Regions from separate parts of the Caballeronia sp. LjRoot34 genome, predicted to be linked through region 2. Evidence: predicted binding sites of a transcription regulator. Region 2 holds the regulator's gene; the other holds the start of a gene.

Region 1 (9,937 bases), on a different contig from region 2:
CGAAGTTCAGAGCTGCCGAATTGCCGAGTACCGAGTTGCCGGCGCGGGACAAACAAAAATACCACGGTGCGTTTCAGGTGTCTCACACGTTTCATGGTTCGGATGACACGAGCCGCAAACACGACGGCGGTTATCGATGAAACGATAAGAACGCCTGCAAATCCTCGGCGCCCCCTCTTAGAGGTTAAAACAAGGAGTACTGCTGAGGTCCTAGCGCTGCTTGAGCTTTGCAGCATCAAAGCATCGAAACGCGAGGCTGATGCGTGGCCCGTCAACACCGCTCATCTTCGGTATGCCGTGGTTGTGCGTAAATTGCGATGCATAACTCATCACGATCACACTGCCCGCATGCAGGTCCACATTGAGCGTGCGGCCCTTGCCCGACTTCGCGCGGATGGTCATGCGACGGGTCGCGCCCAGCGAAAGGATTGCTATTGGCTCTTTCTGCACTAACCCTTGCGTCTTGTCGTTATGGGGCGCAACGCTGTCGTTGCCATCGCGATACAGATTCAAGCCGACGCTGTTGAATTGCGCGCCGGCAATCGCGCGCACTTGTACCGCAGCCTCCATCAGAGGCGCCGGCAAATCCGCTGCGTCCAGCGAGAAATGCGCCATCAGGCGTGGCACATCGACCTCGCGTTCGTACATCAGGCGGCGCTGATTGCCCCAAGTCACTTGACCAAGCGTCTGCTCAAACCACGCGTGCGCAGTGGCTTGCGGGACCACGTCGGGCAGGTAACGAATCCCGCTTTCGGCGTCTTCTACAAGGTCGAGCGGCACGGCATTGAACAGATCGCTTTGAAACACGACGATTCCTTTCCTGGCTTTCCTGGATTTTGCTAATTAATCCGCCGCGAACGGCAATTCACCCTGAACCGCTTGCGGCTCAGCAACATACGATCCCACCGGCAGCAACGCCGTTACCCGTACCCCGAGCAAACGCAGCCGCCGGTCCAGCGGTACGCGTTTCAGGCACTCCGTTGCGGCTCGACGGATCTCCGTTGCATCGGCCGTTGGAAACGGCACCGTCAGGTCACGCGTGACCGTGCTGAAGTCGTTGTAACGCAGCTTGATGCCGACCGTGCGGCCCTCGTATCCCTTGCGCCGCAGGTCGTCGCCCACGCGCGTACACAGGTCGGTAAACGCCGCCGAGAGTTCCGCGCGATCGTGGCGCGCATGCAGGTCGCGCTCGAAGGTGGTTTCGCGGCTCATCGATTTCGGCTCGGAGCTGACCACAACGGGCCGCTCGTCGAACCCCTGCGCCACTTCCAGAAGCCATGCCGAGTAAGTCCGGCCAAAGCGGGCCTGCAGTATCTCGGGGTCCGCGCGCGCGAGATCACCGACGGTCTCAATGCCGATAGCCGCCAGTTTTTCATTCGCCTTCGGCCCGATGCCGTTCACCTTGCGTACGGGCAGCGGCCAGATTCGCAAGGGGATGTCGGCGGGGGTGAGGATGGTCAGGCCGTCGGGTTTATCCAGTTCCGAGCCGATCTTCGCCAGCAGCTTGTTCGGCGCGACGCTGATCGAACACGACAGGGCGGTTGCATCGCGCACGGCCTGCTTGATGCGTGCGGCGGTCTCGGCGGGGTCGCCCGGCAGGTCAGTCAGGTCGATGTAGATTTCATCGATACCGCGGTTCTCGATCTGCGTGGTGAACGCGGCGACCGCCTCCTTGAAGAGGCGCGAGTAATGCCGGTATGAATCGAAGTCGGTGGGCAGCAGGATGGCGTCGGGCGCGAGCTGCGCGGCTTTCATCATGCCCATGGCGGAAAACACACCGAGCGCGCGTGCTTCATAGGTCGAGGTGGTGACAACGCCACGGCCCGCGTAATCACGCAGCCGTTTAAAGCTCCGGGTGCCATCAGCCAGTGTTTCGGGCGTGGCGTTCCTGCCGCCGCCGATCACCACCGGCTGGCCGCGCAATTCGGGATACCGCAGCAGTTCAACGGACGCATAAAAGGCGTCCATGTCGAGGTGCGCGATGTGCCGCATGGCTGTCACCGCTGCGCTCCAGCACGCGAGAGGCTCAACGCGATTGATGCGTAAGAACCGGATGTGCCGATATTGCCATTGGGAACGGACATGACCTGAATAACTGTATGGATGTACAGTATTTTACATCAAAAGTGCTGGGCGCAATACCGTGGGGAAGAGGAATTAGTTGGGACGGGGGCATTAAAAATCAAAGGCTTGCCAACAAATTCAGTCACGCGCCAGATGACGCGGGACCGAATGAATTGGACTTGCTGAATGTGTGACGCGAATTTGCTGGATTTGCTGGAGTGTGAGAGCAGCCCGCGTTGCGCTGGTTGTGGAAGGCTGCGTGCGGCCACAACCGGCCCTTCGACACATAGGTGACGATCCACGGGTTCACCGTGGCGCCTGGTCTCGAAAAACGGGGGGCGAATGGACTATAAAAGTCGTCGCTCGATGTGCGACTTCAGTGCCTGCTGACGGACAGATTCGTGACGGGCGCATCTGTGGCGTACGTGCGGAAAGACTCGATAGAGGTGGCCGTCGCGAGCCGCCTTGGGGACTTTGTAATGACAGTCCGTTTAAGCTCAGGCGATGAGCATTTTCCACTCGTCACTGCCGGACGTATTCAGTCTGTACGTCTGACGTCGCTGACGATGATCGCGACGCTCAACCAGCTCCCCGTCCGTGGTTTTGCTGACAGGAGATGCCTCCATGCTTTCCAGGAAATCCCGTCAGAGACGAGAACGTGCCGCTTATGCGCTGGTCGAAAGCAGGCCCGTTGTCTGACCGCTGGCCAACATCAACTGGGCTAGGGCACCTTGCGCGCTCTGCAACTGAGTCGCGATCTGGCTGACCTCGCTGGTATTCGAACTCTGCGCCGCCGCGCTCAACGCGCTCTGCGCACTTTGCAACTGGGCCATGATCTCGTTGATCTGGCTACTGTTAGCGCCACCCGCCGCGCTGCCGGTGCTAGACGATACCTGCGCGAGCTGGCCTTCGAGGGACGCGACCAGTGCATTCATCTCGTCGAGTTCGGTCGTCGAGGAACTGCTGGAAGAGGCTGATGCACCACCGCCACCGCCACCACCACCGCCTGCGGGGCGCGAACCCGAAGTGGAGGTGGAGGGTGTCGAGCCGGACGAAGCTCCGCCCGTCGCTCCGCTCGACGACGTACCGCCGGTCGCCCCTCCAGTCGAGGCGGGCGGGCCGGTGGACGCTCCACTCGTCGCGGACGACGCGCCGGTGCTGCCGGCCTTCGAAACGGACGACCCGCTGGCACCCAAGGCGGTCTCGGTTGCCGTAGCAGCGGTTGCTGACAGGATCTGCATGGAAGGTCTCGGTTGGCTCGAAACGGTAGATTTCGGTTTGGGGCTCGCAGCCAATCGCCAGGAAGTGCCCCATTACCGCCCTATCTTCTCAATAACGGCAGGCTGAATGGTTTCTTGAGCAGATTTTTCAATGTTTCGGTATCGAGATCCGGCGCGGGACAGCTGCTAATGCTGCGACGCCGAGCCGCCGAGCTGCCCTGGACTGCCTTGCTTGCGAACGCATGGTCGGATTCCGGCCCAGGAAGCAGCCGTTCAATTCGCGGTTTTGAACGTTGCTTGTTCCGCCGAAGTGGCCATGCGCGGAGATTGACCACGAGTCACGGCTGACGTCCGCTCCTAAACCGTTATTATCGGTATTCGCCCTAAAGGAGAATAGCCGATGAGCCGACCGGATTTCATCAAACACTGGACTGAACTAGAAGAATCGAATGTGCATTCGTATCGCGGCGATACCGAGCCAATGGCGCTAGACGCGCCGCTTTCCGCAGCACTCGGCATCACACGTATTGGCATTCATCATGTGAGGCTTCTGCCCGGCCGGCGGACGTCATATCCGCACGCCGAAAGTACCGAGCAAGAGTTTGTGTACGTGCTCGAGGGCAGGCCCGATGTCTGGATCGACGGCGTGCTGCATCCCATTGCTGAAGGCGATTGCGTCGCGTTTCCGGCAGGCACCGGAATCTGCCATACCTTCATTAACAATACGAAGGACGAAGTCAGGCTGATGGTGATCGGCGAACGTCCGCGCGACGACAACCGTATTCGTTACCCGCTCAACGAAGCGCACGAACTTACCCGCCCTGACCGCTGGGTGGACTGGCCCGCTAGACCGCTTGGGGAGCATAACGGGATGCCGGACTGAGTAAGTGGATGACCGCAATGGCCGATGACAGCGCGCAAACTTCGCCCGACGAACACCCGCTTCGATTTGCGAAGAGCCATTGATGCTTCGACATATCGGAATTCCACTTGGGGTCGTTAAGCCCCTCTCGCTCTCTCTGAACTAAGCCTCATCGGCAAGTTGCCTGGAGCCGACTGCGGCACGCGGTGGTCCTTCGAATTCCGTGCTGGTCCAACGAACTCCGTTTCCCGACAATACCGTAATCGCTTGCGGTGCCGCGTGGCGGTCCGAAGCCTTAGAGATCAACGCACGCTCCGCAGGAAAGTAACGCGGTTCATACGTCGCCTTGAGAGGCACTTAACGCTCCGGCATCCACCTCAATCAACCGATGCTTCACGAAGCCGCCGGTATCTTCGCCGCGCGCACGAATTCGATGAAACGCGTAACGATCGCGTTATCGCGGCTCGCCTGCCACGCCAGCCCGACTTGCCAACGGGCGGCCGCATCGCGCAAGGCCAACACCCTGGCATCCCGCAAAAGATACTTCGCCCTGGACGGCAAAAATGCAGCGCCGACGCCAGCGGCGACAGCGGCAAGAACTGACTGAATATCGTCAGTCTGCTGAATCACCCGGGGCACGAAATCGTGCTCACTACACCAATGATCTATTTGTGCTGCCAGCCCGGGGCCACGGCTGCGCGCGAGCGCGATCAAGCCAAGTTCGTTGAGATCATTCAGATCAGACGGAAGACGCTTCCATTTTGCGTGCTGTGGCACGGCCAGCGCCAACGCCTCGCTGAGCAACGGCACACACGATAACCCGCTATCGGCCGGCATACGAAGGAAGCCCACATCAAGCTTCCCTGCGAGAAGCTGGCGGGTTTGCTCGGCTGAAGAAAGATCATTGAGCGACACGCCGACGTTCGGATTCAGTCTTCGAAATTCCGCGATCAGTTGCGGGGCCAGGGTCAAGGTCGTGAGCCCGAGCCCTACGCGCAGATATCCACGTTTTCCACTGCTCGCTTCGCGGGCGCGTGCGACGAGTTCGTCTGCATCGCGTACCAGCGTTTGCGCGCCAGCAAAGAACTCGGCGCCGAATGCAGTCAGTTCGGCGCCATGCCTGCCGCGTTCAAAAAGCCGCGCACCCAAGGAGTATTCCAAAGCCGCTACCTGTTTGCTGAGGGCGGGTTGAGTGACATTAAGCGCTTCGGCGGCGCGGCCGAAATGGTGGAGTTCCGTCACGGTCAGGAAGGCGCGTAGAAGTTTGAGTTCCATTCCATGAAGTAATTGAATGTATCGGATGATTCATTTTACTTATTGAATGCCGGGCAGTCCAATGGACTCTTCATGAGCTCTTCAGTCAGGCGGAAAACAAATGTCTCTATCCTCGCCCCCTCCATTCAAGGTTGCGACGGTCCCGCTGATCTCTTTGCGCGGAAATGCATCGCACAACGTTGCGAACGTTTCAGCATGGCTCGCCGATGCCGCGCTTCAAGGAATCTCGCTGGTTGTTTTTCCTGAGGCCAACCTGGCCGGATACGGCGATACCCTGAACCTTCGTCGCCGCGAGCTTGTAACGCTCGCCGAGCCGCTCGACGGTCGCTCGATCGATGAAGTCGCCAATGCGGTGGAGCGCACCGGCGTGGCGGCGGGTGTGGGATTCATCGAGCGTGCGCGGGATGGGAGATTGTTCAACAGCTTTGTGATTTGTATGCCGGGAGGCGTGCGTTGTTGTCATCGAAAACTGCACGTGGTCGAACACCCCGGTATAGAACGGGGCGAGCAGTACACCGTCCTCGATACGACGTGGGGCGTCCGTATCGGCATTCTGATTGGCGCAGATAATTATCTGGTCGAGAACGTTCGCATGACGGCGCTGATGGGCGCGACGTTGCTCGTTGCGCCGCATCGGACATATGGTTCTGACGGACATGGAGAGGCCGCGTTACAGCGGCTTTCTTCAGCGCAGCGAACTCGGCCGCACGTCGCGCATCGCACGGTCGCAGCAGAAAGCGCTGGTGCAGCGGGCTGGCTGCGGCGGTCGTTGATCGCGCGAGCGTCAGATAACGGAATGTTCGTAGTCTTTAGCAATGGATCGGAGAAAGGCAGCAACCAAGGCGGCATGATCATCGACCCTTTGGGGCGAGTGCTGGCCGAACACGGATCGTCGTCCAGCCCGATGATTTCCGCAGAAGTGAACCCCGACCTGATAGCTGGGAGCGTCGGCCAGCAATGCCTGACGGCCGGTCGCTCTGACAGTGACGGGCCGCTCGTCCGTTCGATGCTGCCACGCGATAACGTGTTTGCGCAGCGCAGCGGAACCACATCAAGAGGTGCAATTGCGCTGAGCTTCGCTCAGGTCAGCCGCATCCGCCAGACCTAGCGTTTCACGCGTTCAGTGTTCCCCATTGGCTGCGCCGATCGCATCAAGTTCAGCGAGCACCGCGTCCGATAAACTCAACTGTGCCGCCTGCAAGTTTTCCCGCAGATGCGCGAGCGACGACGTGCCCGGAATCAGCAGAATGTTGGGCGCGCGATGCAGGAGCCAGGCGAGCGCCACCTGCATGGGTGTTGCGCTTATCGTTTCGGCGACCGTGGACAGCACGGACGATTGGATCGGCGTGAACCCGCCAAGCGGGAAGAAAGGCACATACGCAATGCCCTTGCTCGCCAGTTCGTCGATCAGCGTGTCGTCCTCCCGCTGAACCAGGTTGTAGTGGTTCTGAACGCAGACAATCTCCGCAATGCCTTGCGCCTCGGCGATCTGGGTCGCGGTCACATTGCTCAGTCCAATATGGCGCACAAGGCCCTCGCGCTGGAGTTCGGCAAGCGCAGTGACCTGCTTTTCGATCGACCCTTCCGCTGGGGAGTGGATGTTCCCCATGATCCGCACATTAACCACGTCGAGCACGTCCAGACCGAGATTGCGCAGGTTGTCATGGGCGCCGCGCCGGAGGTCTTCCGGTTCCAGCGCCGGCAGCCACGCGCCGCCTTCACCGCGGACGGCGCCAAGCTTCGTGACGATCACGAGATCATCCCGGTACGGATGAAGCGCTTCGCGAATGAGCTGGTTGGTGATGTGCGGCCCATAGAAGTCGCTCGTATCGATGTGATCGACGCCCGACGCCACCGCTTCGCGCAAAACGGCTATGGCCGCGTCGTGATCCTTCGGCGGCCCGAACACGCCGGGTCCGGCCAGCTGCATCGCGCCATAGCCCAGACGATGCACCGGACGTCGGCCAAGCTCAAAAGTGCTAACGGGCGTGAAATTCGGCATGACGTGCTCCTTGATGAATGTGGAGCCAGTATGGAGGCGATTGCGCTGTTCGATAATCCGGTCTAAATTGCACGGGTTGTTTAAAAATGTGAACAGTGACCATGGAATTGAATGATCTTGCCGCGTTCGTTTCAGTCGCTCGCGCCGGCGGTTTTCGCGACGCAGCCCGGATCAGCGGCGTCTCCGCCTCGAGCCTGAGCATTGCCGTGCGCCGGCTTGAAGCGAAGCTCGGCCTGCGTTTGCTCAACCGGACCACTCGCAGCGTGGCTCCGACCGAACCGGGGTTGCGCCTTATCGAAAAGCTGGCGCCGTTGTTCAGCGAGATGGAAGCCGCGCTGGATGTCTTGAACGGGTTCAGGGACAAGCCAAGCGGTACGCTGAAACTCAACGTGCCGTCGAGCACCGCGCGGATCGTGTTGCCAACCGTCCTCGCGTCGTTCCTGAAGGCTTATCCCGACATCCGCGTGGAAGTCGTGGTCGAGGATGGTTTCGTCGATGTGCTGTCGATCGGCTGCGACGCGGGCATTCGTTACGACGAGCGGCTTGAGCAGGACATGATCGCCATTCCGATCGGACCACGCGTGCAGCGCTTCGCGACCGCTGCGGCACCGGAATATCTCGATACGCACGGCAGACCCGAGCACCCCCGCGAGTTGCTTTCGCATGCGTGCCTGCGCGGCCAATTTGCCGGCGGTGCGAAGCCTACGTGGGATTTCGAGCGGGACGGGGAGGTGGTGCGGCTGGACCCTACGGGGCCGCTCCTGGTCAGGCCCGGCGCCGCAATGGAACTTGCAATCAGTATGGCCGTGGCAGGCGTGGGCGTGATTCACCTGTTCGAGGGAATGCTGCGCCCGTACCTCGATAGCGGCGCGTTGGAGCCGATTCTTGAACCGTGGTGGCCGAGCTTTTCCGGGCCATTTCTCTACTATCCGGGGCGTCGTCACTTGCCTGCGCCGTTGCGGGTTTTTATCGATTTCGTGAAGGCGGGTAATTCGTCATTGGATCCGCTGGCCCTTTGATCTACTGATCTACGCCTCTTCTTGCGTTTGCGGCACGATCGAACTCAACCAGTCCGAGAGCGCGACGAACGGCTCGTCGTGGGCGATTTCATCGGGTGCGACGAGGTAATAACCGGACTTGCCGGACATCGGTTTATTCAGCGGCACGACCAGCCGGCCGGACGACAATTCGTCCGCGAGCAATATCTCCGGCAGCAACGCGACGCCCAAGCCCGCCTGAGCGGCACTGGTGAGCATCGTGAACAATTCATAGCGCGCGCCGCGTACCGCTCGCACATCGTGCTCAAGCCCGTTCAGACGAAACCAGGTGCGCCAGGCGTCAGGCCGTGTCGATAAATGCAGCAGCGGCAAATCAGCAAGCTGTTCGAGCGATATCGGTTCACCGGGCGCATTCCCGGCGAGCAAGGACGGGCTGCACACCGGCACGACCTTGCCCTCGCGGAACAGCAGCTTTCCCTGCGTTCCTGGCCAGACCGAATCGCCGAAATAAAGCGCGGCGTCGAAGGGCGAATCGCTGAACAGGAAAGGCTCGGTGCGTATCGACAGATTCACGGTGATGTCCGGCCGCAGCGCGCGGAATTGCGGCAGGCGTGGGATCAGCCATTGGCTCGCGAGCGTTGGAACGACCGCTATCTCCAGAATCCGCCCGACACCGCGCTGCGCCATCAATTCGAGCGTATCGCGCTCAATCCGGTCGAGATTCTTGCGCACGAGCGCCGCGTAATCACGGCCGTGCGTGGTCAGTACAATGCGCTTCTTGATGCGCAGGAACAAAGCCACGCCCAACCGGCTTTCCAGTCCCGCCACCTGGCGGCATACCGCGCTTTGCGTGAGCGAAAGCTCATTGGCGGCTCGGGTGAAGCTCTCGTGGCGCGCGGCGGCCTCGAAGATCTGCAACGCGACCAGATTGGGAATACCTTTTCTCATGTTTTACCGGTACTGTTTGACGAGTCGTGTGTCGAGGTGATTCGGTGACTTGGTTCTTTTTGAGAATGAACTCATGAGTTTATATCAATTGCGCGGCTTTTTGCCGCCCTCCAGAATCGACTTCCAGTGAATCGCCGAACCGGGCCCTGGGCTCGCGCCACGCTAGATCAGCCGGAACTGGACAAATGAACTCAAATCTCGCCGCATTGCTTGCTGTTGCCCTTCCGGAATCGGATGTAACCGGGTTAGTGCGATTGATGAACTTGCCATCCGTGCTTGCCAATACCTCGCCGGGCACGGTCAGCCGTGCGGAACTGGCCCAGGCGATGAACATGGTGCTGTTCGCAGGCCTGCTCGAGCGCGTGCCAACGGGCCGCGCTTACACCGACGACCTCCAGCACACGCAAACCCGCGTTCAGTTCGACCACGGCGCGCTGCGCACCGTGCGCTGGGCTGAATCCGGCGCGTTGCCGCCGGGCGAAGCCGCGTTCACGCGCATTCTGAAGCCGCTGGGTTTTGTGCTGAACGGTACGTATCCGCTCGATCGCATCAAGATGACGGGGCGCTC
Region 2 (9,937 bases):
CGAACAACTGGCATCGCTGCGCGGTGTGCCGGGTTTAAGCACCTATCGTCCGGGCGATGCGAACGAAGTTTCCGAATCGTGGCGTGCCGCGCTGGCCGAGCCGCAACGTCCGGCGTGCATCGTGGTGTCGCGCCAGCCAATGCCGACTTTCGACCGGACGAAATATGCATCGGCGAAGGGCGTTCACAAGGGCGCGTATGTCCTCGCCGACGCTGAAGGCGGCAAGAAGCCGGAAGTCATCCTGATGGGCACAGGCACCGAAGTGTCGGTATGCGTCGATACCTACGAGAAGCTCAAAAGCGAAGGGATCGCGGCGCGGGTCGTCTCCATGCCGTCATGGGATCTGTTCGAGCGGCAGGACAACGCCTACAAGGATTCCGTGTTCCCGCCGGACGTCGACGCGCGTGTATGCGTGGAGCAGGCAGGCACGCTCGGCTGGGATCGCTATGTCGGCCGTCTTGGTTCGCAGATCGTGATGCATACGTTCGGGGCGTCGGCTCCGCTTTCCGACCTGAAGAAGAAATTCGGCTTCACGCCCGAACACGTCTACGACGAAGCTAAAAAGCAGATCGAACGCGTCAAAACCAGCCATAAGGAGTAAGCCATCATGCAGATCGGAATCGTGGGACTAGGCCGTATGGGCGCGAACATCGCACGCCGCTTGATGCGCGGCGGGCAGACGTGCGTGGTGTACGACCATGCGCCCGAAGCGACGCAGGCGGTCGTAGCCGACGGCGCGACCGGCGCCGCCGACCTGGGCGATCTCGTGAAGAAACTTGCTGCGCCCCGCTCGGTCTGGCTGATGTTGCCGGCGGGCAAGATCACCGAAGACTCGCTGAACGATCTCTACGAAATCCTGGAAGCGGGCGACACGATCATCGACGGCGGCAACAGCTTCTATAAGGACGACATCGTCCACGCCGCGAAGCTGAAAGAGAAGGGCATCCATTTCGTCGATGTAGGCACATCCGGCGGCGTGTGGGGATTGGAGCGTGGGTATTGCATGATGATCGGCGGCGACAAGGACGTGGTACAGCGGCACGATCCGATTCTTTCGGTGCTGGCGCCCGGACGCGGCGATATCCCCGCTACGCCGAACCGCGAAGGTCGCGATGTACGCGTGGAAAATGGCTATATGCACGTGGGGCCGGTGGGGGCGGGTCATTTCGTGAAGATGGTGCATAACGGGATCGAGTACGGCTTGATGCAGGCGTACGCGGAAGGGTTCGACATCCTGAAGCACAAGTCGTCGACGGATCTGCCTGAGGCGCAGCGCTACGATCTGGATATAGCCGACGTCGCCGAGGTGTGGCGGCGCGGCAGCGTGGTGTCGTCGTGGCTGCTCGATCTGACCGCGGGTGCGCTGGCCGGGAACAGCACGCTCGATAAATACTCCGCCGAAGTGGCCGATAGCGGCGAAGGGCGCTGGACTATCGAGGCGGCGCTCGAGGAGGCGGTGCCGGCACAGGTGTTATCGGCGGCGCTGTATGCGCGGTTCGGGTCGCGCGAGGAGAATTCGTTCGCCGACAGGATGCTATCGGCGATGCGGTTCGGGTTTGGCGGCCACAAGGAGTTCAGCCCAGGACTGAAGTGATCTGATTTTTCCGCTGCTTTTTCCGCAGCGGCAAGCGGATTGAAGGACATTTAAAAGCCCGTTTCAACTCACGTTGGAACGGGCTTTTTTTGAGTACAACGGCTTGGAGCGGTCTGTATTTCAATCATTTCACCTAACGCATCATCCGTCGACGGAACAGCACCGCGCAGATAAAAAACGGCACGATCGCATACGCCGCGAGCACCGCCACATGCAGCACCACATGTTCTGCCGGCCGGTCGAGCATCGCGGGCCGGATCAGCGCGACCGCGTGCGACAACGGCAACAACAGCGAGACGTTTTGCGCCACCGCCGGTAACTGCGTGAGCGGGAAAAACACGCCGGAGAGCAGCAACATGGGCGTGAGCGCGAGCGTCTGGTAGAACATGAAAAAGTCGTAACTTGGCGCCACCGCCGTCACGATCATCGCCGTGCTGGAAAATGCCAAACCAGTCAGGACGATCACGGGCAACGCATACAGCATCGTTGGAAAACTCGCGTAACCGAGCACGCCGGCAACCAGCATGATCGCGACCCCCGAGAGCACCGACTTGCTTGCTGCCCACACAATTTCCGCGAGCACGATATCGCCCAGCGTGAGCGGCGTATGCATGATCGCCTCCCACGTGCGCTGCACATGCATGCGCGAGAAGCCGGAGTACATGGCCTCGAAACTCGCCGACATCATCACGCTTGACGCCACCGTACCCGCGGCGAGAAACGCGATGTACGAGACACCGTCCACGTGGCCGACCATCAGGCCGAGCCCGAGGCCCAGGCCGAACAGATAGATCATCGGATCGGCAAGATTGCCAAACATGGACGCAATCGCGAGCTTTTTCCAGACGAGATAATTTCGCCGCCAGACCGACATCCAGTTCGATGCGTTCGCTGGCATCGCACTCAGGAACGGCTCGCCATGAGGCTTGCGTTGCGGCTTGCCCTCCGGGCGGGCTGTATGCGCAGGGGACTCAGCGGCGTTCACATTCGGTTCGCTCGACATGGATCAGTCCACCATCTCACGCCCGGTCAGGCGCAAAAACACATCTTCAAGATTGGCCGGCCGGTGCAGGTAACGCACGCCGGGCCGTCCCTTGACCCGCTGATGCACGGGAGCAGGGTCGTCGACGTAACAAAATAGCGTCTCACCGCTAATTTCCATGCGCCCGACGAACGGCAAAAGCTCGTCGCGAAGAGCTTGCGGATCGGGACCGTAGATCTCGATCACGTCGCAGCCGATGACCCGCTGGATCAGGTCGTCAGGTTTGCCTTCGGCTACCTTGCGGCCTTCTTCGATCACGCACAGTCGGTCGCACAGCCGTTCGGCTTCCTCCATGAAATGCGTGGTAAGCAGGATCGTCTTGCCGCGTGCAAGCAGCGAGCGCAACCGTTCCCAGATCAGGTGCCGCGCTTGCGGATCGAGTCCGGTGGTCGGTTCGTCCATGACTAGCACGTCGGGATCGTTGACCAATGCGCGCGCCAGCGTCAGCCGCCGCTTCATTCCGCCCGATAACTCGCCGACCCGCGCGTTCGCCTTGCTTTCCAGCCGCGCGAATTCGAGCAGCGATGGAACCACGGCTTCAATCTCGCTGCCGCTCATGCCGAAATACCGGCCGAACACGAGCAGGTTTTCGCGGACGGTGAAGTCCGGATCGAGGTTGTCGAATTGCGGTACCACGCCTACACGGCGCCGGGCGTAGCGGGCGCGTGAGGGGATCGGTTCATCGACGAGACGGATCGTGCCCGCATCGGGCGCGGTCAGGCCGAGCAGCATCTTGAGCGTGGTCGTTTTACCCGCGCCGTTGGGTCCAAGCAGGCCGAAACACTCGCCGGGCTGGACGTGGAACGACAGGCCGTTCACGACCGTCTTGTCACCGTAGTGTTTTTCGACGTCGATAAATTCGATCGCCGGATTTGGCTGTGCGGCGGTCGTGCGGATTGCGTCGCTGGGTAACACTGCTGCATCTGACATGCGCAAACTCGGGTGTTGGGTCGGAAGTTCGGTCTCAAGACAAGCTAACTAGTTTAATCGATTGCACCAACGAGGCGCGTCCCACCCTCGCGACCTGCACTGCGGGCGCGCACGCGAGCTGATTTGCGGTCGCCGGACGCTTTCGCGACGCCTTGATTAAGCGCTAGAAAGTCCGCCCATCAAGGGATTGACGTTCCTGGCACGGTGTCCGCTTGGCGTTTCGCGAGCAACCGGGCCGCATTAGCGTTTTCCATCGTTGCCACCGTTTTAGCGACGCACCATGATGAAGGCAACGCGGCCCGGGTTTTGTCGCCCGCCCGGCCCACGGGGCAGAATCTGCAACACTTGACGACCGTTTTTTTGATGCCCTTTGCTGCCGTTGTGCAGCGCGGAGAACCACCATGGCGAGCTATCGAAAAATCCTGTTGTGTTACGACGGCTCTCGCGAAGGGCGTAAGGCATTACGTGACGGCGCGAACCTCGCGCTCGACCTGAAAGCCGAAACGCATGTGCTCGCCGTTGTCGATATGCGCTCCAGCATCGCCCAAAGTGCCGGCCTCCTCACCGATATGGCATGCGGCCGTTTCGAAGACGCTGCCCGGGACATCTTGCGCGAAGGCGTGGATTGGCTGACCGAGCGGGGCGTGCCGGCGCAGGGCCACTTCGCGTTCGGCCATCCTATCGATGAAATTGCCGGACTCGCGCAGAGCCTGCAGGTGGATCTGGTGGTGGTGGGACATCGGTGCCGCACGGGTCTTGCGCGCTGGTGGATGGGCGCGGGTAACACGCCGCTGATGGATCGGGTGTCTTGCAGCATTTTGGTGGCGGTGTCGCCGACGGGTACATCGGCGGAACAGGAAGACGCCGCGCATGCGGCGATGCCCGCGAAAGCCGAGGCCAGTGTTTGATGCTGCGACGGGTTTACTGAGGTTGAAAGCGGCTAAGCTGGTGCCGCTTTCAGCCAGCAAGTCGCCAAGCACAAGCAGCAAGGCCAGCTAGCAAGTAGCAACTAGGCGGACAGTCCCATTGCTGCGGGAACACTGATAGCCTAGCCGTCGTTCAACTCCACTGCGACCAGCTTCCACGAGAACAACCCGTAGCGCCGGAGAATGGCCGAATAGCGTGCGTCGCCGGTTCCATGCTGGTAATTCACCGCGAAAGTATCGAAACTTCGATACCCCGCCGTGGTTTGCGGCGGCGGTTTCGGTGCGGACGGTGAAGCTACGACGGGCGCGGCTCCCGGGGTAGCGACAACAGCGCCGCTCGCCTCGGACGGAACTGGCGGTTTCTCGCCCGGATCGCCCTGTGGCGGTATGCCATTGAGAATAGCCGCCACGCCGTCGGGCGTTGCATACGAATCGACCAGCGGGCCGATTAGCGCCGCGCCAATCATGGCGCCGATCATCGCTAACGGATTGCCGCTCTTCTGTATGTCGATTTTTCGGGTCAACAACTGACCGACCTGGTCCTTCAGGCTTTCACGCAGCAGCGGAAAGTCGACGTACTGATTCACAGTTTGAGCGTCACGGGCGTCGGCGGCGCGTTTCAACCGGTCGAGCGCGATGTACGGCGACGCATAGATCACACCGAGCACTGCCACGACGACAACAACCAACAACGTAATAACAACGGACTTGCTGGTACGGGACAGGGACATACGCTAAGGCGCCTTTGGGCTGATGAGGTGAATGCGGCTCGAATGCAAGTGCAGAGGCCAAAGAAGCCTCAACCCCTGGATGGACCACACCGGCGCCAGAATTATCCCCGCGAATCTTATCGCTTCGAAAAATCAGGCGAGCAATCCGCCTTCAACGCCGGCCCGCTCCTCGTCGATACAACGGTCGATCATGCGCGACACCGCTTCAATATTGCCGACCATGATGACCCGCGATTCACCGCGATACACCCGCACCGGCGCCCGTTGCTCGGCCTGCGTATGCACCGATGCACTCAGCGATACCCGGGCGAACGCCGGCTGCCGCGAGGGCAGGACGGGCAGTTCGTCGAAGAGATCGGGGGTGTCTGCTGGCTTTGGGGTCTTGCAGGAGATCAGCGAGCGCAGATGCCGCAAACGGCCGAACTCGCGGAATTGCCGAAACGACAGGGGTGCACGTGCTGTCGGCGCGAACGATGCAGATAAAAAAGAAGCAGAAAACAACCGGGCGAATCGTTCCATGATGTTTCTCCGATGACCGATGACAATAGGACGCGCACCGGTTCATCACCAATGCGATGTCCGTCACGCTTTATAGGGCCGGAATTCAAGCGCAGTGCGGCTAGGGGCGGGAACACCCGGAATACTCGGAACACCCCGCCGCCGCCCTGCAAATCAGAAATCAACAAACAGACATCAAAGCAGAAGCTGAAAACCTTGCAGAAATCAAAGCTCGCCGGAACGAATCAACCCGACCGCAATACCTTCCAGCGCAAAGTCGTCGCTGCCTGACGCGACGAAGATGTTCTCGTAATCAGGGTTTTCAGCGATCAGTTCAACGCCATCTGGACGACGTTTCCACCGTTTGACCGTGACGTCGTCGCCAAGTCGCGCCACGACGATCTGCCCGTCCTTTGCCTCGTTTTTCTTCTGCACAGCGAGCAGATCACCGTCGAAGATCCCTGCGTCGCGCATGGAAAGACCGCGCACCTTCAACAGATAGTCCGGTTTGCTGGAGAACAGCGCCGGGTCGCAGGCGTAATGCTTGGAGATGTGTTCCTGCGCGAGGATCGGACTGCCGGCCGCCACGCGCCCGACCAGCGGCAAGGACAATTGCATGATGCTGGCATGGGGCAACGTGAACTGATGAGGCCCTTCGTCGAGGCCGCCATTGGTCAGCAAACGAATGCCGCGCGATGAACCCGCCGCCAGTTCGATCACCCCTTTACGCGCCAGCGCCCGAAGATGCTCTTCGGCGGAATTAGCGGAGCTAAAACCAAGTTCGGCTGCGATCTCGGCGCGCGTGGGCGGAAACCCCGTACGTTCGATCGCGCGCTGGATCAGTTCGAAAACCTCTTGCTGCCGCGCAGTCAGTTTGCTCATTTTGGTCACGTGCTTTTGCCCCTTGTATGGCTGGTCGTCCACTGTATGGATGAACAGATGCCTGTAGTTTTATACAGTATTCGGCGCTTTTCAAGCTTTACTTTAAGTTCGACGTCGTCAGAACCACACAGAGCCTATAAACAGGGTGCTCCAACGGCTGTTTGATGGCCGCAACGCCGCTTCCAGCCGTCATTAGCACTTTTTGATCTAAAAGAATGAATAACAATTATTTTTAATAATGAAAGCTCGTCGATAGACTCGGCTGCTCAAACCACATAAGACGGGGAACGGGGTAATGCGGAGTCAGAATTCGAGGTGGGGCGCACGTGCAAGGAAGCTGTTTGCCACGGCGGTGATCGGGGCAGCGTCGGTGACCGGGATGACCGCGGGCATGATCGCGCAAGCGCACGCCGACACGTCGTTCCTGAACGTGTCGTATGACCCGACGCGTGAGTTGTACCAGGAGTTCAATCAGGCTTTCGGCAAGAAATGGAAGGCTGAAACCGGAGAGACCGTCACATTCAAGCAATCGCACGGCGGCTCCGGCGGTCAGGCTCGCTCGGTTCTCGACGGTTTGCAGGCAGATGTGGTGACGCTGGCGCTGGCCTATGACATTGATGCGCTCGCAGCCAAGGGGCTGGTTAGCCAGGACTGGCAGAAGCGCTTGCCGGACAACGCGTCGCCGTATACATCGACGATCGTGTTCCTCGTGCGCAAAGGCAACCCGAAGCAGATCAAGGACTGGCCGGATCTGCTCAAGCCGGACGTCTCTATCGTGACGCCGAATCCGAAGACGTCTGGCGGCGCGCGCTGGAATTACCTCGCGGCGTGGGCTTATGCAGAACATCTGCCAGGCGGCAACGCAACGACTGCCAAGGACTTCGTAACCAAGCTCTATAAGAACGCCGGCGTGCTGGATTCGGGCGCGCGGGGCGCGACCACCAGCTTCGTGCAGCGCGGGCAGGGTGACGTGCTGATCGCGTGGGAAAACGAGGCGTTCCTGTCGCTGAAGGAATTTGGCTCGGACAAATTCGAGATCGTCGTGCCGTCGGTGAGCATCCTGGCTGAGCCGCCGGTGGCCGTCGTCGACAAGGTCGTGGATCGTCATGGCGACCGCAAGCTGGCCGAGGCGTACCTCAAATATTTGTATAGCGAGGAAGGCCAGGAAATCGCGGCACGCAACTTCTATCGGCCGCGCTCCACCGCTGTTCCCGCTGCGCTGACGAAGCAGTTCCCGAAGATCAAGCTCTACACCATCGACGACTCGTTCGGTGGCTGGACCAACGCACAAAAGACGCATTTCGCCGATGGCGGCGTGTTCGATTCGATCTATCAGCCGCAGTAAGCACGGCGGCATGAAGGGCAGCACTGCCGGCGCTTATGCGCTCGCGGTGCTGTAGTCGTAAAAGAAGCCTGAAATAACACGATGGCCGCATAGACGGCCATGAAACCAACCCGAAGCTCGACCCCGAAGCGCCGTCCCCGCGGCGCGGCGGAACTGGATGATTCACGCATGACGACTTTCACTTTCCGCAAGCCCAGCGCACTGCCGGGCTTCGGCCTAACGCTCGGCATCACGGTGGCGTATTTGAGCCTCGTGGTGCTGATTCCGCTTGCCGCGACCTTCGCCAAGACGGCCACGCTCGACTGGGCGACGTTCGTGCGCGCCGTCACGTCGCCGCGCGTGCTGGCGTCGTATCGGCTGACGTTTACCGCTGCCCTCGGTGGCGCGCTGATCAACGCCGTGTTCGGTTTCCTCGTGGCGTGGGTGCTCGTGCGCTACACGTTCCCGTTCAAGCGCGTGGTGGATGCTGTCGTCGATCTGCCGTTTGCATTGCCGACTTCCGTGGCCGGCATTGCGCTCGCCGCGGTCTATGCGCCGAATGGCTGGATCGGCCAGTTTCTCGCACCCCTCGGGATCAAGGTGGCGTTTACGCCGTTGGGCGTGCTCGTGGCGCTGACGTTTATCGGCTTGCCGTTCGTCGTGCGCACCGTACAACCCGTGCTGGAAGATTTCGAACGCGAGCAGGAAGAAGCGGCCGCGTGCCTTGGCGCCACGCGCTGGCTGACGTTTCGCCGCGTGGTGCTGCCGTCGCTGTTTCCCGCGATCCTGACTGGCTTCGCGCTCGCGTTTGCGCGTGCCTTGGGCGAATACGGGTCGGTGATTTTCATCGCAGGTAATGTGCCGATGAAGTCCGAAATCACGTCGCTGCTGATCATCACGAAGCTCGAACAATACGACTACGCCGGGGCGACCGCGATCGCCGTGGTGATGCTGTGTGTATCGTTCCTGATGCTGCTGCTGATCAACACGCTGCAATGGTTCCTGCAACGGCGCACGAGCCGCGGTGGCGCAGGTCCTGCGCCTGCTTCGGCCGGTGCATTGCATATCGACGGGGCGAAAGCATGAGCGCCGTCAAACAGAAAACTGTGGATGTGACCACGGCCCGTGTGACTGAGCACAAGCTTGATCCGGTTACCGAACCCCGTGTCGTGCGCTGGATCCTGACGGCCATCGCGCTGATTTTCCTGGCGCTGTTTCTTGTGGTGCCGCTCGCCGCCGTGTTTGCACAAGCGTTCGCGAAGGGCGTGGACTATTACTTCGATTCGCTGAAGGACCCCGACGCGTGGTCCGCGATCAAGCTCACGCTGATCGTCGCCGCGATTGCGGTGCCGCTGAACGTGGTGTTCGGGTTGACGGCGTCCTGGTCTATCGCGAAGTTCGAATTCCGCGGCAAAGCCTTCCTCACGACGCTGATCGACTTGCCGTTTTCGGTGTCACCGGTCGTCTCGGGCCTGATCTACGTGCTGATGTTCGGCGCGCAAGGCTGGTTCGGTCCCTGGCTCATCGACCACGACGTGCAGATCATCTTCGCGGTGCCCGGCATTGTGCTCGCCACTATCTTCGTCACGTTCCCCTTTGTCGCACGCGAGCTGATCCCGCTGATGCAGGCGCAAGGCAACGACGAAGAAGAAGCCGCGCATGTACTCGGCGCGTCGGGCTGGCAGATCTTCCGCCGCGTGACGCTGCCGAACGTGAAATGGGGTTTGCTGTATGGCGTGATTCTCTGCAATGCACGTGCGATGGGCGAGTTCGGCGCGGTATCGGTGGTATCGGGCCATATTCGCGGACAAACCGACACCATGCCGCTGCATGTAGAAATTCTCTACAACGAATACAACTTTTCGGCGGCGTTCGCCGTGGCGTCGCTGCTTGCGCTGCTCGCGCTCGTCACGCTCGGCCTGAAGCTGCTTGCCGAGCGCCGCATGTCGCAATCGATTGAAGCAGTGCAGGCGCAACCCGCTGAGTTGCCGGTCGCGTCACTCCAGAACT

Evidence for each region. Region 2 encodes LexA, which represses DNA repair genes until DNA is damaged. Its sites were predicted from a motif close to ACTGTATNNNNATACAGT; they were not measured.
Region 1: a site for LexA is predicted at 2,095-2,112, ahead of dinB (DNA polymerase IV). Genes of this name have one in related genera too.

The regions. Positions count from the first base shown of each region.
Region 1 covers NZ_CAXUSB020000002.1:666,541-676,477, forward strand. The annotation lists gene ACSQ36_RS22645 (alpha-ketoglutarate-dependent dioxygenase AlkB) at 211-807, opposite strand; gene dinB (DNA polymerase IV) at 844-1,992, opposite strand; gene ACSQ36_RS22655 (hypothetical protein) at 2,730-2,897, opposite strand; gene ACSQ36_RS22660 (hypothetical protein) at 2,896-3,411, shown strand; gene ACSQ36_RS22665 (cupin domain-containing protein) at 3,685-4,167, shown strand; gene ACSQ36_RS22670 (LysR family transcriptional regulator) at 4,540-5,421, opposite strand; gene ACSQ36_RS22675 (nitrilase-related carbon-nitrogen hydrolase) at 5,522-6,529, shown strand; gene ACSQ36_RS22680 (aldo/keto reductase family oxidoreductase) at 6,542-7,423, opposite strand; gene ACSQ36_RS22685 (LysR family transcriptional regulator) at 7,525-8,442, shown strand; gene ACSQ36_RS22690 (LysR substrate-binding domain-containing protein) at 8,452-9,369, opposite strand; gene ACSQ36_RS22695 (DUF1338 domain-containing protein) at 9,627-9,937, shown strand, end outside.
Region 2 covers NZ_CAXUSB020000001.1:1,590,812-1,600,748, forward strand. The annotation lists gene tkt (transketolase) at 1-601, shown strand, start outside; gene gnd (phosphogluconate dehydrogenase (NAD(+)-dependent, decarboxylating)) at 608-1,594, shown strand; gene ACSQ36_RS07055 (ABC transporter permease) at 1,728-2,492, opposite strand; gene nodI (nodulation factor ABC transporter ATP-binding protein NodI) at 2,601-3,566, opposite strand; gene ACSQ36_RS07065 (universal stress protein) at 3,968-4,474, shown strand; gene ACSQ36_RS07070 (DUF2939 domain-containing protein) at 4,615-5,223, opposite strand; gene ACSQ36_RS07075 (hypothetical protein) at 5,356-5,742, opposite strand; gene lexA (transcriptional repressor LexA) at 5,947-6,603, opposite strand; gene ACSQ36_RS07085 (sulfate ABC transporter substrate-binding protein) at 6,899-7,948, shown strand; gene cysT (sulfate ABC transporter permease subunit CysT) at 8,117-9,013, shown strand; gene cysW (sulfate ABC transporter permease subunit CysW) at 9,010-9,937, shown strand, end outside.